Regions from separate parts of the Paenibacillus sp. JNUCC31 genome, predicted to be linked through region 1. Evidence: predicted binding sites of a transcription regulator. Region 1 holds the regulator's gene; each other region holds the start of a gene.

Region 1 (4,218 bases):
GGTCAGGTTTTCCTTTACCAAAATTACCCGAGATAATAATTTCATCAAAAAAGGGAGCTAATTCAGGAACACCATCAAGCTTCTCCTGTTGTAATGCAGGACACCCGTTAGTTAAAAGCAAAAGCTTGAACTTTCCTTGTAGATGACTTAACGTCTCCATCGTTTCTTCATAGACATGGGGTCTCGATCTCCGCTCTGCCCCGAATTGCGAGGCGAGTCGTTCTGCCAGATCTTCGCGATCAATACCGAGCTTTAACAATCCACGATGCCATGATTCTTTACGATATGCAGGTGCAAGTTGTTCCAATTGGCGGAATTCCGGCTGATCTCCACCCGTAAAGTTAGCCCAAAGACCTTCAAACGGGTTGATTCCAATCATTTTGGTAAACGAAAAGGTTTCATAGGATTCATACAAATTACGTGCCTCATTACGAACTGCTTCTTCAAGTTCTTCAGGTTTAACCCCTGTCTCTTGCGCTGCGATCAGGCAAGTCTCATGAAATGCCTCACGAACACTGCGCTCATCCCACAGCAAAGTATCATCCAGGTCGAACAAAATCGCTTTTAACGCCATTTCGGTCATCTTCCCCTTTATGCAATAATTACTTTTTCTCGTATGTTTCCACAGTGATCTGATGTGCTTTGGCGAATTTCAGAAGACGTTCAGTGATTGCATCGGTATCATAACGATTGAGTAGTTTGGTAAATACCCATCTCTTGCCTCGTGCATTATGCTCAATAACAACCGTGCCTGGCTCAATTCTGAATTTCACAATATCATCGACTCCAATTGAACGCTCACGGTTTCCTTTAGTCGTCAAGATTCGGTTACTTCCTATCTTGATATAAGGTCGACGAAGCATGAAGATAACTGCCAAAAATACATACAGCAGCATCGTCACCCAATCCCAAGTGGTCATCGGAGCTTTGACAAGAAACGTACTCATAAAGAGATACAGGAATGCGAGTCCGATCAGAAAAATAGGAAACAGAAGGCTGCGTCCTTTAAATACGTCCTCACCTGGTGTACCTGAAATCGGTTGACCGTTCTTTTTACGTTGCTGGTTCAACTGCTTTGAATTTTTCCGAACCGTTCTCTCGAACGAACGCGACATGAGAATCCCCCTTAGATGTTCTTTGTATCGGCTTACATCATTGCAAACCAATGTTCCCCCTATAATTTGCATTCTCTAAATAACAGGAAGAAACCTAAATATCATAATGATATCATTAGGTTTCCTTAATGTTTGAGTTTGCCTTGGTGGCCTTGATCGTTCTCATCATCTACAATTTCAATCGAATCCAATTGCTGTCTGAAATTGCTGCGAATGTTATTCAAATAGATTTCTCTAAGCTTGGCACGTTCAGTGAGCTCTTCCTCTGTCAAGCCAGTGGATTTTTGCTTACGGGCCAATTCATTAATACGTGCTACCAGACTATCTATATCCAAGCTTGTCCCCTCCAAAAATACAAAGTCATATTAACTTTGACATGATAAAGGCTGCTTGTCAAGTTGATACGCGTTTATGCGTATAGATATGCAATTTACTCAGTGAATTGAGGCAGTATAAGCACTTGCCCTACCTGTATTGAAGTCGACTGAAGTTGATTCACTTTCTTAATTGCTTCTATATATATACGTGTATCCATACTTTCCGGTTTGTGATCCAATGATATACTCCAAAGCGTATCACCTTGCGAAACTACCGTCTTCCCGCCAGGTAAAAGGTTGTTCTCATTGCCTGCAAATACAGTAAGTACTGTGCTGCATCCAATAAATATGATTAAAGATACGATTACTAATTTCAACATCCATGTTGGTGTTTTGCCTTTTGTAAATACCTTCTTGAAGTTCCCTATGTTTGTTTTAACCAATTCTGTATTAACCGGTTCGTAAATGCTTTGATAAGTAGAATATCTCATAATTATTAACCTCCAAACGTTTGTTCCTATCTGTTGAAACCAATATAACACGAACATTTGTTTTGTTCAATAACTTTTTAGAACAATTGTTCGCTTTTTTTTATTTGTAGATAACCTCTTATCTCTTTCTTCTATAATATGAAAACTTTCATTTGCAGTATTTGAATAGATAGACAGAAAAAAATCATGTTAATTTGCAAAAAAACATTGATTTTATGCCTTATTATTTAGAACTTATGTTTGTACGAACGGAGGTTCTATGTTATAATTTTCCCAAACGTTACTAAAATGGGGTTGATACGGTATGTCGAAGATATCCAGCAGGCAACAGGCTATTCTGGAATTTATACGTAATGAAGTCCGGTTGAAGGGGTATCCTCCTTCCGTACGCGAAATTGGTGAAGCTGTTGGATTGGCTTCCAGCTCTACAGTACATGGACATCTGGATCGTTTGGAGAAGAAAGGTCTCATAAGACGGGACCCGACCAAACCAAGAGCCATTGAACTTCTAAGCCAGGAAGAGTCAGAGCATTCACATCAGTTTGCTCACAGTGTCGCTCGTATTCCTATTGTTGGTAAGGTTACTGCTGGGGTTCCAATTACAGCAACAGAGAACATCGAAGATTACTTCCCTCTTCCTACGCATTATGTAGGTGAGCAAAAAGTATTTATGCTTTCGGTTGTGGGAGACAGTATGGTTGAAGCAGGCATTGTTAACGGAGACTATGTTATCGTACGTCAGCAGCAAACTGCGGATAACGGCGATATCGTTGTAGCCATGACTGAAGACGATGAAGCTACGGTGAAGACGTTCTACAAGGAGAAAGATCATATTCGTCTTCAACCAGAGAATGCGACCTTTGAACCTTTGCGTTTGAAACACGTCAGTATTCTGGGTAAAGTCATTGGCCTTTTCCGTGATATTCATTAATAGGATTGTAGTTCGTCCGTTAGTTCGTATCATAAGAAATACGCAAAGAGGTTGCCCTGTTCATCAGGACAACCTCTTTGTCTGCGTACTGCTTATTATGATTTATTTGCTGCGTTTGGGCACGCTCTTATGCTGTGAGAACACATCGAAACACAGCTGACCGTGGTAAGAACCCATTCCACTTTCTCCTACTCCGCCAAACGGGAGATAATGTGATGTCATATGAGACAACGTATCATTAATACAACCGCCACCGAAAGATACTTGGTTCAAAACCTGATTTTGGAAAACCTCATCCTGAGTGAAGAGATATAATGCCAGTGGTTTTGGACAACGAATAATCTCCTCTAGTCGGGTTAAGATCACTATATTTAAACACAGGAAGAATTGGACCAAAGATCTCTTCTTGCATAACAGGTGACTTCCAATCCACTTCACCCAGTACTGTTGGTTCAATGAACAGTTGATCACGTTTAGAACGCCCACCGATCAATGTTTTGCCATCTTGGATACGGAAATCCGGCTTGTTTTGTAAATTTTCGGAAGAGGTGTGCTTTAACCTTACAACACTATTTGACAAGACGGGCATTTACCCAATCGGCATGGTCACTATTTATACCATCTCCACTATCTGTTACTTTAAGTTTTAGCTCATTCTTTCCGGAAAGATTAACGTTTACCTCTTTTGCCGCTGTATTTCTATTCATCACACCACTGGAAAATACAACTTGATTGTCTACAACAACTTGGAACTCCACAGTACCTACAGAACCTACATCACCATCTACCCCGACTAGCGCGGTAAAGGATGTGTACTTCCCATCCAGTTTGTAAACAATTTCACTGTTAGCATGTGTGCCCAAACCTTTGGTATAGGTCTTGTCATTTAACTTAAGTGTATTTCCATCAGCATTACGATCTTTTTGAATTGTTCCCCAACCTGTTGTGGCAGAAAACCAATCAATATCGCTGAGATACGTTGTTACAGGTGTTATTGGATCGGTTTCAAAGATTTTAATCTCACTTGCAGAGGCAAAACCATTTGTTCCACCTCCTTGAGGTACTTCAAGGCGAACATATTTAGCAAGCGTAGGTGTGAAAGTTACTGTCTTTTCTGTTTTGTCCTTTGCCCAAGTGCCTGTTGCAACCTGAGAGAAGGATACCCCATCAAGACTTGTGAGAATTTTATAATTTGTAATAATACCATTTTCTTCACTTTGACGTGGTAAATATGTCAGCTTGTTGAAAGTTAGCGGAGTTGCATACTTTGCTGTAATATTGAAAGGAAATTGATTTTGCTTAGACCATTCACTGTGCCAGATACTATTTGTATTTCCATCAAATGCATTTATTGCGGTATTATT
Region 2 (4,218 bases), 1.7 Mb from region 1:
CAGCAAGTGCCTGGGGCAAGTTGAAGACTGTCGTGCAAATTGTAGCTATTGTGCTGCTATTACTGAATAATTTCCCGTTCTCATTCACGGGTGTTCACGTAGACGTTATCGCCGTTTGGGCTGCAGCAATTATTACCATCTGGTCAGGCATTGATTACTTTATCAAAAACAAAAGTTTGTTGCATATATCAAAAGCGTAACTGTTTGATGTAAAAAGGGTAATCATGAAGGAATCATTTGCACAAAGGGCAATAGGAAACCATCCTATTGCCCTTTGATCACTCACCATGTACAGGAGGATGTTGAATGAAGGCAGAAATCATTGCAGTTGGCACAGAGCTGCTACTTGGACAAATTGTGAATACCAATGCCAGATATCTATCCCGTGAGTTGGCTGCGATCGGGATTGATGTATATTTCCAAACGGTGGTTGGTGATAATCTGAATCGACTTAGTGAAGCCATTCGCATCGCTCAAGGACGTGCAGACGTCATTTTATTTTCCGGGGGCATCGGTCCTACACAGGATGATCTGACCAAGGATGCAATCGCGGAGGTTTTGAATCGGAAGCTGCATATAGATCGAATGGCCATGGACAAAATTGAGAGCTTCTTCCGAGACCGCAATGTGGACATGACAGAAAATAATCGTCGTCAGGCGATTGTAATAGAGGGCGGGACACCGCTGGCAAACGAAACAGGTCTTGCAGCAGGAAATGCGATATCTGACAATGGCAAACATTATGTGGTAATGCCTGGTCCACCAAAAGAGCTCATTCCCATGTTCGAACAGGAAGTCAAACCATGGTTGTTCCAGCATGTACTTACAAAAGAAATGCCGATCTATTCGAAAATGTTGAAGTTTGCAGGGATTGGCGAATCAGCATTGGAAGACCGACTCCTTGATCTTATAGATGCACAGACGGACCCTACGATTGCCCCCTATGCAAGTGAGGGAGAAGTTACAGTACGGGTATCGACCAAGGCTCCGAGTGAAAGTGAGGCCAAGCTGAAGCTGGATGCCATGGAAGTTCAGATTCGGGAACGATTGCCAGAACATCTCTACGCGAACGAGGATGTGCCTATAGAGTACACTATTGTAACGATGATGTCTGATATGGGTTTGTCTCTTAGCGCGGCGGAGAGCTGCACAGGAGGGCTTGTCATGCAGAGTCTGACTTCCATTCCTGGCAGTGCATCCATGCTTAAGGGCGGAATTGTTTGTTATTCCAATGAGATCAAGGAAAAGTTGCTCAATGTCCCGCATGACTATCTGGAAGGTGAAGATGCACCTGGTGCAGTAAGCCCGGAAGTTGCCAAAGTGCTTGCAGAGCAGATCCGCATGATCGGGGATGCAGATTTCGGTCTGTCTGTTACAGGTGTCGCTGGGCCTGGTTATTCGGAACGGAAACCGCCAGGACTTGTTTTTATTGCGTTGGCTGAACGTGGAAAAGAAACAGAAGTTCATGAACTGCGTATTAATGGAAATCGGGAGACGGTTCGCATCCGTTCAGCAAAAGCGATTCTCTACCGTTTGTGGCGTAAACTTGTGGAAATGGACTAAGCACCTCGGATTGCATTTGCAGGTGGAAGCAAGTATACTTAAAGAAGACGGAAGAACCGTAGAATCAGGCTTTAGAGCCTTGTTTACGGTTCTTTTTTCTGTTTAATGGAAAGTTTCCCTGAGGAAGAGGCGCCTCGGCCTTCACAAAAAAAACGAATGTATGTTCGAAAAAAAGCTTGGCAAACGTGTAAAAACAAGGTATCATTATCTTATAAACAGTAAAGGGTGTGAGCTTATTGTCAGACCGTCGTGCCGCGCTTGATATGGCGCTCCGTCAAATAGAGAAGCAATTTGGTAAAGGATCCATCATGAAACTGGGTGAGTCGACTCACATGAATGTGGAAATTATACCCAGCGGTTCCTTGGCTTTGGATATTGCATTAGGAACAGGCGGCTTGCCTAAAGGCCGTATTGTTGAAATATATGGACCGGAATCCTCTGGTAAAACAACCGTAGCATTGCATGCGATTGCTGAAGTACAACGAGTGGGTGGACAAGCTGCATTTATTGATGCCGAGCATGCTCTTGACCCACAATATGCAAGTAAACTTGGGGTTAACATTGATGAATTGCTTTTGTCTCAGCCAGATACGGGTGAGCAAGGTCTTGAAATTGCAGAAGCTCTTGTACGTAGTGGCGCTGTGGATATTGTCGTTATTGACTCTGTGGCTGCACTGGTACCAAAAGCAGAAATCGAAGGTGAAATGGGTGATTCCCATGTCGGTTTGCAAGCGCGTTTGATGTCTCAGGCGCTACGTAAGTTGTCTGGTGCAATCAGCAAATCCAAAACAATTGCAATCTTTATCAACCAACTTCGTGAAAAAGTCGGTGTAATGTTTGGTAACCCAGAGACGACACCAGGTGGCCGTGCTCTGAAATTTTATTCCACGGTACGTCTGGATGTGCGTCGTATTGAGAGTATCAAATCAGGAAATGACATGATTGGTAACCGTACGCGTATTAAAGTCGTGAAAAACAAAGTAGCACCTCCGTTTAAACAAGCGGAAGTAGATATCATGTACGGTGAAGGCATTTCGAGAGAAGGCAGTATCATTGACATTGGTACAGAGCTGGATATCGTTAACAAAAGTGGTGCATGGTATTCTTACGAAGGCGAGCGTTTAGGCCAAGGCCGTGAGAACGCGAAGCAGTTCATGAAAGAGCATAAAGAGATTGCTGAAATCATTGAACAAAAAATTCGTGAAGCCAGCAACCTGACAACTGCTGTTCCTGCGCCAACGACTGAAGATCAACAAAAAGAAGCGGCAGAAGAACAAGAATTATTTGAAATTAACGAGTAACCCTCTGGCCTCCGAAGCTTGTTTAATTGAGCCTGGCTTGATTTAGATGCTAAAGTGACTGGGTGTGTACTCGCGCGTCCAACAGCCTCTGTCCGAATGGACAGGGGCTGTTGGCACGCTTATTGTTAGTGAGAGGCCGGACACTGTTTCCGGCCTTTTATATTAGCTGGATGTCATTTGTGGATACGTTAAGCGTGCTTTAGTGACGCTGCGTTGTCTCAAGGAAGATGTGCTATGTTTATTTGAAGAAGTCTTTGTTTTGCTGTGTGCTTTAAGACAGATCATGCAGTTCAGCACAAAACGATGTGGAAGGGGAGAGCTGAATGGATCAACATGATGAGGATTTATATGAAGAAGCAGAGCTTGAAGGAATCTCACAATTCCCGGATAACGAAGAACTTACCATCTCACGGGTTGAACGTACAAAGAGCAGGGAAGCTCGTTACCGAATTACTTTTGGTTTACACTCAATCACGGTTCTTGAAGATGTGATGATTAAATATCGGATGACCCGAGGCAATACGTTTATGAAGAAGGACTTGGAAGATATCATTGTAGCTGACGAGCGACAACGGACGTATGTGCAGTCTTTGCGATATCTGGAGCATAAACCACGCACACGCCATGAATTAAGTCAGAAGCTTCGTCAGAAAGAGTTTGCTGCACCCTTGATTGAAGAGGCACTGGACCGGCTTGAGAGGGAGGATTTGGTTGATGATGAACAGTTCGCGAAGGAATGGACCAGGCAGCGTATGGAGGGCCAGCGGAAGGGAAAACTGTGGATAAGGCAAGAGCTGCGTCAGAAGGGCATTGCCAATGAACTTATTGCGGAAGCGCTGGAAGGTATAAGTGCGGATGCGGAATTTGAGACGGCTTTAACCGCTGGACGCAAAAAGTGGAATCAGGTCAAAGGAGACATCAAGGAGAAGAAACGTAAAACGCTTCCCTTCTTGATGCGGCGGGGTTTTTCCATGGATATGGTGCGCCGGGTCGTGAATTGTTTAATTGAAGAAGATGAGGCGGGGGACCCCGAAGAAGACGAAGCGTTGTTATGGGATTAGCAGAGAGGACTCACTATACTGCATTCTCTTGACAATTTCTTTCGTCAAATACTAAAATGGACATGAGTCTGTAAGAAATGGACAACCCTTTTTCCTTCCAAAAAAGCGGTTTCTGTTTTTAAAGATTTAAACCATTCATGATTATGGGTTCGCTGGAAACGGTGAATAGTACATGGAAGCATGTACATGTGAAATGAAAATCGGCGGGGGATCGCCGTGAGTATTCGTTATTCCCAAACATATGTAAGGCTTGAAAACAACAAATTGACCCAAGGAGTGCCTTGGAGGAACCA
Region 3 (4,218 bases), 770 kb from region 1:
GAATCTCGGCATCCTCCAGCAACCTGAAAAGCGCCGCGCATTGATCTTTGGCTGTCTTTGCCTTTAGCATTCGTTTCTCAAAAGCACCCAGTGGATCAACAATCACCGATCGACATTTCTCCATTAAAGAAAGCATCTGTTCCCGTCCCCGACTGGGACCCTCCTGACCGTTGTCTTCCAAGGAGAGGCTGGGTACATACTTCCATGGCTTACCATCTGTCCAGCGATATCCGTGAATCCCGCAAGCCAATATATAATTTTCGAGCTGATCCATATCTTCACGTGTGATGGAGCCATCACGCGGAAGCAGCAGATCCGTTTTGACACAGCGAAATACATCCTCGTAACGCCAGCGGCGACGAACGATATCCAGTGCGGAACGAATAAATTCAGATAGTGGATGATGCAGTTCATTTCTTCTCCGATCCAGAAAAACAGGAACGTCATAGTCTCTGAATAGGGGCTCAGCAATGTCGGCGTATGTATCCAGCTGACGAACGAGTACTGCCATATCCCGATAACGCGCACCTTCATCTTGCGCCAGACGACGCATCTCACGCAGTGCCCCTTCCATCTCCGCCCGACGGTTCTCAGCTGCATAAATTCTGACACCCGCATCACGCCCCTCACTCTTCCACCGAACCCGGCGATCGAATCCAGCTTCCAAGTGAGCGAGTCCAGGACTGCCTTCAAATCTTGGCAAAACTTCCGGTTGAAGCACAGTGGTCTCATGAAGGACACCCAGATCCTCAGCCATGCCTTTGAGGCGCGTGTATGCACTCGCTGTGGGATGGAACAGTTCCAGTTCCTCAGGAAGTGCGCCGTGGTCATAGGCACGATCCAACGTCAGTGTAATCGTCACGGAAGAGGCTTGCATCATCAGTCTTCCAATAACGCTCATTTCCTGCGGGGTAAATCCTTGAAATCCATCGATCCAGATCTGTGCATCTTGCAGCAACGCGCTCTCTGACAACCGCTCTGTCAGTTCAGTCAACGTGTCTTCATCGTCAATATATAGTCCAGTCAGTTCCTTTTCATAATCACGGTATATTAAAAGTAAGTCATGCAGCTTCTCCCCCAGAATCGGTGCAGACGAGGATGAGGTATTCCATGCGGAAAATCCTTCTTCCAGTGAAGTGGGGTTAAGTTCATAACGTTTAAACTCACTGTATAAATCATTTAAGTCTCCTATAAATCCCAGCTGGCTGCCTGATGCTCCAAACAGCTTCAATTCTTCTTTGCGACGCTGGAGCACTTTATAGAGCAACATTTTTTTTCCTTCAGCCCCAATGGGAATACGTGCAGAACCACCTGCCTCCTGCATTACCCGATAGGCCAATCGGCGAAAGCCAAGCACTTCAGCACGCACGGTACCTTTAACAGCCCCTGAAGACACCAATGACTGCTCGGTTCGAAACGTACTTTGTTCCGGGACCAGCAGAATAAGTGGTTTGCCTTGCGGTTCCTTTTGAAGCAAGGATGTGATTTCCTGGGTAATCAGCGCACTCTTGCCGCTGCCTGCCCGGCCAATAATAAAGCGTACAGACATGTTTAATCCTCCAAACCATCACGAACAAGATTTTAATTCCCAGTATAACATATCTGGCTTGGTTCGGAACATACGTTTGCCACTATCAGGTAATTTCATAGACCCTCAGCAGCGCACAACAAAAAGTCCACAGTTTATCCAAACTGTGGACTCTTTGCCTGAATATATATCGATATGTTCGATCCACAATTGAAATCGCACGATTAGTTCTTTTTACTGCGCACTTCAAAAATGGCGAATTTCAGATAATGACCTTCGTCTACACCCAAAATTTGCGGGTGATCCTTGCCAGCTGCTTTCCAGTCAATCAGACGCAGCACTTTGCCTGCATCCTCGGCTGCATCCGCAATCGTTTCCAGGAAGAGGTCTGGACGCATGTGGTAAGAACAGCTTGCCGTTACCAGATACCCTCCCTCGTTCACCAGTTTCATCCCTTGCAGGTTGATGTCTTTATATCCGCGGCATGCACCTTTGACCGCTGATTTCGTTTTGGCAAATGCCGGCGGATCAAGGATGACCACATCGAACGTTTTACCACCGGCTGCAAGCGCTTTGGAAGTATCCACTTTCTGTTCTCCGGCACGCGCACGTGCATTACGGTCATCGAGGCCTTTGACCTGCTCACGTAAGTATTGGAATGCATCCGCAACGACAAATTCGACCCTGTCAGTGAAACCGTTCAGCTCTACGTTGATTCGTGCACTTTCAATCGCATGCTCTGAGATATCAAGGCATGTTACTTTTTTGGCTCCATATTTACAGGCGTTCAACGTGAAGCTGCCTGTGTGTGAGAAACATTCCAGCACCGTTGCCCCGTCCCAATAAGGGAACGTCACTACCTTGCCGCTTTTGTTCACAGGAAGCCATTGCTCCGAACCATCCTGCTCAGTCTGTTGGAGCGTAATGCCACTCTTGTAGCCCCACCCCTTCATAAGAGGTTCGATCGCTGCACGATTCTCGCGCTGGTCGAAGAAGTACCCAGTCTTCTGGCCTTCCACGATATCGACCTTAATGAGCAATCCATTCTCAGTTACCGTGACATGACGCGGGCAATCCCCATATAGAGGTCCCTTCGTCTGCTCCAAACCTTCCAGTTCACGAATGGGAACATCACTGCGTTCATAGATCCCCTCAGGCTGCATCACTTCAACGAGAGCTTGTACGATCGCTTCACGACAACGGTCCATGCCCAGTGTGAGCAACTGTACAACAAGAATACTGCCAAAGCGGTCAACAATCAGACCTGGCAGAAAATCAGCTTCCCCATAAACGAGACGATACGCCTCTCCATCCCGGATAAAACGCTCCCTGTGGCGCAAGCAATCACGAAAACGCGCTGCAAAAAAAGAAGTGTCCATCTGTTCAAATCCCAAAGGCTGATAGGCTACGACTCTAACGGTAATTTGAGATGCTGGGTTATAGTAACCCGTCGCTAAATAGCGACCTTGATGATTCAATACGTTGACCAACTGTCCCGGCTCGGGGTTTCCTTCAACAGAGGCGATTTCATTGTTAAATATCCATGGATGAGCATGTTCAAGCCGCTTTTTGCGACTGCGTTCCAGTGTAACGGATGGCAAGATCGATTCACTTCTTTCATAGTTAGTTGAAAAGATAGGTTTGGTGCAAAGGAGACCGCTGCGGGAATGGATTGGACTTTCGATCGCTGTTGTCTCCAGATTTTTCTGATTCCCTTTCTCAAAAGGGAAAATCCAGAGACAAAGGCGAACGTTTCGCTTCTTCAGTTCCAATTCCATCCCCTCCGCTACGTTTGCAGAATCTCCGTATCTTTCGAATAGGGGGGCGGTAATTGGGGTGACCATTGTCGGGGTGGATCGGACTTTCGATCGCTTTTGCGTCGTACAGATGAATCTCAAATTCCACACTTGCCACTGCAATGACAGAACAACCTTCCGATCGCTGTTACCCTCAGATTTTTTTGATTCCTTTTTCACTATAGGAAAAATCCGAGGAAAAAGGCGAGCGCTTCGCTTCTTCAGTTCCAATTCCATCCCCTCCGCTCCGTTTGCAGAATCTCCGTATCTTTTGAATAGGGGTTCGGTAATTGGGGTGACCGCTTCGGGCATGGATCGGGCTTTTGATCACTGCTGTCTCCAGAATTCCGTTAGCTGTCATGGTTGTCCTTGCTTTCTCATAGGATGAGATAAGGACATGCACGGAAGGAATGATTATCTTATGTTCAGAGACGTTGTGTTGCCCCTGTTATACGGGCTTCTTATCTTTTTTGGCGGGATGAAGCTGATGGAAACCGCCTTGCAACGGATGGCAGGGCCGATGTTGGTTGGCTGGCTGGACCGGGCTACCTCTGCTCCCTGGAAAGGCATGGCTTTCAGCGCAGGTGCCACAGCGGTACTGCAAAGCAGCACTGCTGTCACGGTACTCACCATTGGACTGGCTAATGCCCGATTGATTACGTACGGACGCACACTTGGCATTATCCTCGGCACGAACATCGGGACGTGCCTGACGACGGAACTGGTTGGACTGCAGATCGGGCGTGCTTCCCTGCCTCTGCTTGCCCTGTCCCTGACGGGATGGGCTGTCTTTGTTGTGCTTGGTGAACGCAATCAGGCAGCTCCAGAGCGCATGCGCCGGACTCTGTTCAACATGCAATACAGTTTCCTCGCAGCTGCCGGATTTGCTCTCGT
Region 4 (4,218 bases), 460 kb from region 1:
TAACTATATTTCTAAAAGCGGTGTAAGGTACACCTTGCGGATCAAAAGCCAAAGACAGATTATACGATGCTCCTGAAGAGAACCCCGCGTTTCCAACCACTTCCCACTGGCTGCCATTGAACTTCATTACGGTTGCTTTGTAACTTGTTGATCCATCTTGAAAAGCAAGATAGGGCGAACCATCCGGGCCAAAAGCTAACGAAGGATCTGATGCTTGTCCCGGTGTAAATCCTCCTGCACCCACATTTTTCCACTGATTGCCTGCAAACTTCATTACAGTCAATTTATTATTCGTTGAATCTTTAAATGCAAAATAGGGAATTCCATTAGTATCAATAATCAGTTTGGACATCTCCAGTGCAATACCTGTCGTAAAACCGGCAGTGCCAACGGTCTCCCACTGATCTCCACTCCATCTTTTAACCGTCACTTTAGAATCTGCAGCATGATCCCGGTAACCAATGTAGAGCGTATCATCAGGACTAAATGCAAGCGTAACGTACACCGCAGCGCCAGCCGTAAAACCATCGCTGCCCACAACCTCCCATTGATTTCCGTTAAATTTCATAACCGTAGCTTTGTTGTCATTGTCCATATCCTGGTAAGCGACGTATGGAACGTTCTGAGAGTCAAATGCGAGTGACGTAGTCCAAACCTCACCAGCAGAAAAGCCGAGCGGTCCGACAGATTTCCATCCGCCAGAGATGTATTTCATAACCGTTGCTTTATTGTTATTGCCTACATCCCTAAATACAGTATACGGTGTACCTTCCCGATCAAAAACTAACGTAATATTTTCTACCTGTCCTGTTGTGAAGCCGGCTCCACCTACGTCTGTCCATGTCCCATTTGCGGCATAGGCGCGATCCACGCCCAACGTCTGAAATCCGGGAACACCTCCGAAAATGAGCAGACACACCAATAGCATCGCAATCACTTTTCTAACCTTTAGTACCTTCCTATTCATCATCTTCATCCTCTCCCTTGCTATATAACATCCGCTTGTTACTCCCCAACCCGTACTCTATCTACATCCACATCCTACGAAATTTACTAAAAAAGCTAGTTACTTTGCTAGTAGACAAATTAGCTACTTATATTCTTCTGGTATGTATCTCTGATTTTTTTATCTCCTTTCTGTGCAATAACAAAATATATAGACACTATAACGATTCATTCTGAACCGATTCTGAACATCAGGCTAAAATGGACTGTTTCTGCTAAGCAAACATGCTCCTAATGTATCTGTAACCGACAGAAGGTAAGCATTTCGGGCATTCAAACCTGGAATTATACATAGGACTGTAAAAAATTTCAGGTTGAAACCTGTATGAGTCAAGCTTATGCTGACTATAATACAGAACAGGAACATTCGTTCTTAATTCGATCGATTTATATTCAAGCTAAGGAAGTGAACGTATGTCATCCTCCCCTTCCGCCCCATCCCCTGCGGATGAGGACCATCGTTTGATTAAAAGCATGGTTGTACGCACCCTCCTGCTGGATGTGCTTGAACGGGATATTCGAACACTGGATACGTTGCAGCTCAAAATGCCGGAGGTCTACATCCTGTCTCTAACCCGTATTCAGAATCATGTACTCAAGGAAATGCTGGAACTTCGCAAACAGATGAGAATCCGTGGTGTCAAGGTTCTGGAGGAGAAACGGCAAGTCGAAGGAATTGAAACCCAGTATATGTGCAGAGGATATTTGCAGCGGTTCTATATGCTGTGGACGTTTGCGCGGAATGAAGTCAAAAAAGAGCTTAGCCGGCATCTGGATATGGATTTGACCCGGCCGTTATAGCTGATTCATCTGCTTAATGTACCCGTTATCGTTTGAATTCACATTTCTTAGTCCACTTACTCCTCAGACTCCCCACCCTTCTGCCTAATCAAAACAGGTTGACCCGGGAAGGCTGCGTTCATTAAGATGGAATAGACTTGTCTGGACATTTCGTTCAGACCTGCAATGAAAATCAATGCCTTTAACCAAACAAGCCTGCCAGACATTAATGGCGGACAGACTTGTCCAGCGGGATTGCTTTCAACGTCTTATCAATCAAGGAGTTGTACTTCATGGATTTGGATTTGAACTCGACTAAACAAACAGCCAGGCTTACAGGCGTTGCCGCAGATGTCACCGAACTGATCGGCCAAACACCTGCCGTTCGACTGAACAGACTTACAGGCAACGATTCCGCTGACGTATATGTTAAACTGGAATATTTCAACCCAAGCGGCAGCGTCAAGGACCGTGCCGCCTACAACCTGATCGTTCAGGCTGAACGGGCAGGACTGCTGCTTCCCGGCGCAACCATTATCGAGCCGACCAGCGGCAATACAGGGATTGGTCTTGCGATGAATGCCGCTGCCAAAGGATATGAGGCCATTCTGATCATGCCGGACAACATGTCCAAGGAGCGCATCAACATTCTGAAAGCCTATGGCGCAAATGTGGTGCTCACCCCCGCTGCGGAACGGATGCCTGGTGCGATCAGCAAAGCAAAGGAGCTTCAGGCCGACATTCCGGGAAGTTTCATTCCCCAGCAATTCGAGAATCAGGCGAACCCGGATATTCACCGGATCACCACCGCTCCTGAAATTATGCAGCAGATGGAAGGCAAGCTGGACGCCTTCATTGCTACGGCGGGAACAGGCGGCACCATTACGGGAACCGGGGAAGAACTGCGTAAGCAGTTACCCGGTATTCGCATCTATGCGGTGGAGCCCAAAGGTTCTCCGGTGCTGTCCGGTGGCGAGCCCGGACCGCACAAGCTCGTCGGTACAAGTCCGGGGTTCATTCCGGACATTCTGAATACCGACGTGTGGGATGCCATCATCCAGGTGTCCGATGAGGACGCACTGGATACGATGCGGCAGCTTGCTGCCCGGGAAGGGCTGCTGCTCGGCCCTTCCTCTGGGGCTTCGGTGTGGGCCTCCCTTCGCATCGCGAAGGAACTGGGGCCGGGGCACCGGGTGCTCTGCATTGCGCCGGATACCGGGGAACGGTATTTGAGCATGGGTATTTTTTAACATAGCTAAATTTGTACACACAAAAAAAGAGGCTATCTCCTGCTCCATAAGTCATAAGGATGACAGAGAACACCCCGTTTTTAGCGTTCATTGATTCTAAAGAACCGAGCACACGCTATCCGCTCCAATTTGCGCAGGTCTTACGTGTAACGAATCACAGCGACGTTATTTCTCCAAATTCGGTCGATTTTTAGGTTCAAAAGCCATTTTCGGCGGAGTAACGTTACTGAGGTTCGTTAAAATTGGCATTTCTTGATTATTATCCTAATAGGGTGCGGTAGGTTCGTTAGCGCTTGGAGCGACGTGGAGTGAGGGGAAATCCCTCTCAAGACAGCCCCTTGATCCTTAGCGGAACGTAAGGTAGAGAACAACATCGATTCTGAAGAAGCACAGCGTTCGCCTGTATACTCGATTCCTCTCCCTTTAGAAAAAAGAGAAGTATATTTGAAGATAACTACCAAAATAAGCTCTTGCTCACATACGGATGGTGTATCCGCAGAGAACAAGAGCTTTTTTCTGATGGGAGCCATTTCGGCCCGGTTAGAACGTATAATCCAATGTACATATAGGATTTAGTACGATTTTGTATGATTTAGAATTCAGCTAGTTAGTGTGTCAGGGTTGTCCATTCCACACCTTCGGGAAGCAGGGCCGCAATGCGGTCTTTGGCTTCCTTTTTGGTATACAGCGATTCATCGAGAATGACCGCGGAACCGGAATCCGTGCTTGTCCGAATCAGACGTCCAAGACCTTGCTTCACACGCAGGAGCATATACGGAAGATCGATCTCCTCGTAAGGCGCCGCTGATGCACTGCGTTTCGCATTAAAGACAGGGTCCGGTGGCGGATATGGAAGTGACCAGATCACGACGTTGGATAGGGACGGTCCTGGAACATCCAGCCCTTCCCACAGATTGACGGAACACAGCACACTCTCCTCATCCTGCTGGAAGGCGGCAATCAGGTCACTGATCTCACGATCTCCCTCATACATAAAACGCAATCCTTGTGCTTCCGGCACATGAACGATATCCTGCTTGAACGCACGCAATTCCTCCATGGTACGGAACAGGATCAGCGCACGTCCTCCACTCTCCTGAAGCAAAGACACGGCGTCGCGCATGCGATTTTCATTTTCGGAGTGACCTGGTAGAGCCTCGTTCGTAATCTTCATCTGCATTTT

The links. Region 1 encodes LexA, which represses DNA repair genes until DNA is damaged. Its sites were predicted from a motif close to CGAACATATGTTCG; they were not measured.
Region 2: a site for LexA is predicted at 1,717-1,730, ahead of recA (recombinase RecA). Genes of this name have one in related genera too.
Region 3: a site for LexA is predicted at 1,615-1,628, ahead of addB (helicase-exonuclease AddAB subunit AddB). Genes of this name have one in related genera too.
Region 4: a site for LexA is predicted at 1,366-1,379, ahead of JNUCC31_RS03635 (YhjD family protein). Genes of this name have one in related genera too.

Annotation. Positions count from the first base shown of each region.
Region 1 covers NZ_CP062165.1:393,147-397,364, forward strand. The annotation lists gene JNUCC31_RS01585 (HAD family hydrolase) at 1-574, opposite strand, end outside; gene JNUCC31_RS01590 (hypothetical protein) at 603-1,115, opposite strand; gene JNUCC31_RS01595 (DUF896 domain-containing protein) at 1,241-1,450, opposite strand; gene JNUCC31_RS01600 (LysM peptidoglycan-binding domain-containing protein) at 1,546-1,923, opposite strand; gene lexA (transcriptional repressor LexA) at 2,228-2,854, shown strand; gene JNUCC31_RS33740 (aldehyde dehydrogenase family protein) at 2,957-3,220, opposite strand; gene JNUCC31_RS33745 (aldehyde dehydrogenase family protein) at 3,147-3,443, opposite strand; gene JNUCC31_RS01615 (NPCBM/NEW2 domain-containing protein) at 3,424-4,218, opposite strand, start outside.
Region 2 covers NZ_CP062165.1:6,230,825-6,235,042, forward strand. The annotation lists gene pgsA (CDP-diacylglycerol--glycerol-3-phosphate 3-phosphatidyltransferase) at 1-200, shown strand, start outside; gene JNUCC31_RS27470 (competence/damage-inducible protein A) at 307-1,563, shown strand; gene recA (recombinase RecA) at 1,800-2,864, shown strand; gene JNUCC31_RS27480 (regulatory protein RecX) at 3,188-3,925, shown strand.
Region 3 covers NZ_CP062165.1:1,162,838-1,167,055, forward strand. The annotation lists gene addB (helicase-exonuclease AddAB subunit AddB) at 1-1,549, opposite strand, end outside; gene JNUCC31_RS05065 (class I SAM-dependent rRNA methyltransferase) at 1,753-3,129, opposite strand; gene JNUCC31_RS05070 (Na/Pi cotransporter family protein) at 3,746-4,218, shown strand, end outside.
Region 4 covers NZ_CP062165.1:848,764-852,981, forward strand. The annotation lists gene JNUCC31_RS03630 (S-layer homology domain-containing protein) at 1-970, opposite strand, end outside; gene JNUCC31_RS03635 (YhjD family protein) at 1,420-1,806, shown strand; gene cysK (cysteine synthase A) at 2,079-3,035, shown strand; gene JNUCC31_RS03645 (ATP-dependent DNA helicase) at 3,643-4,218, opposite strand, start outside.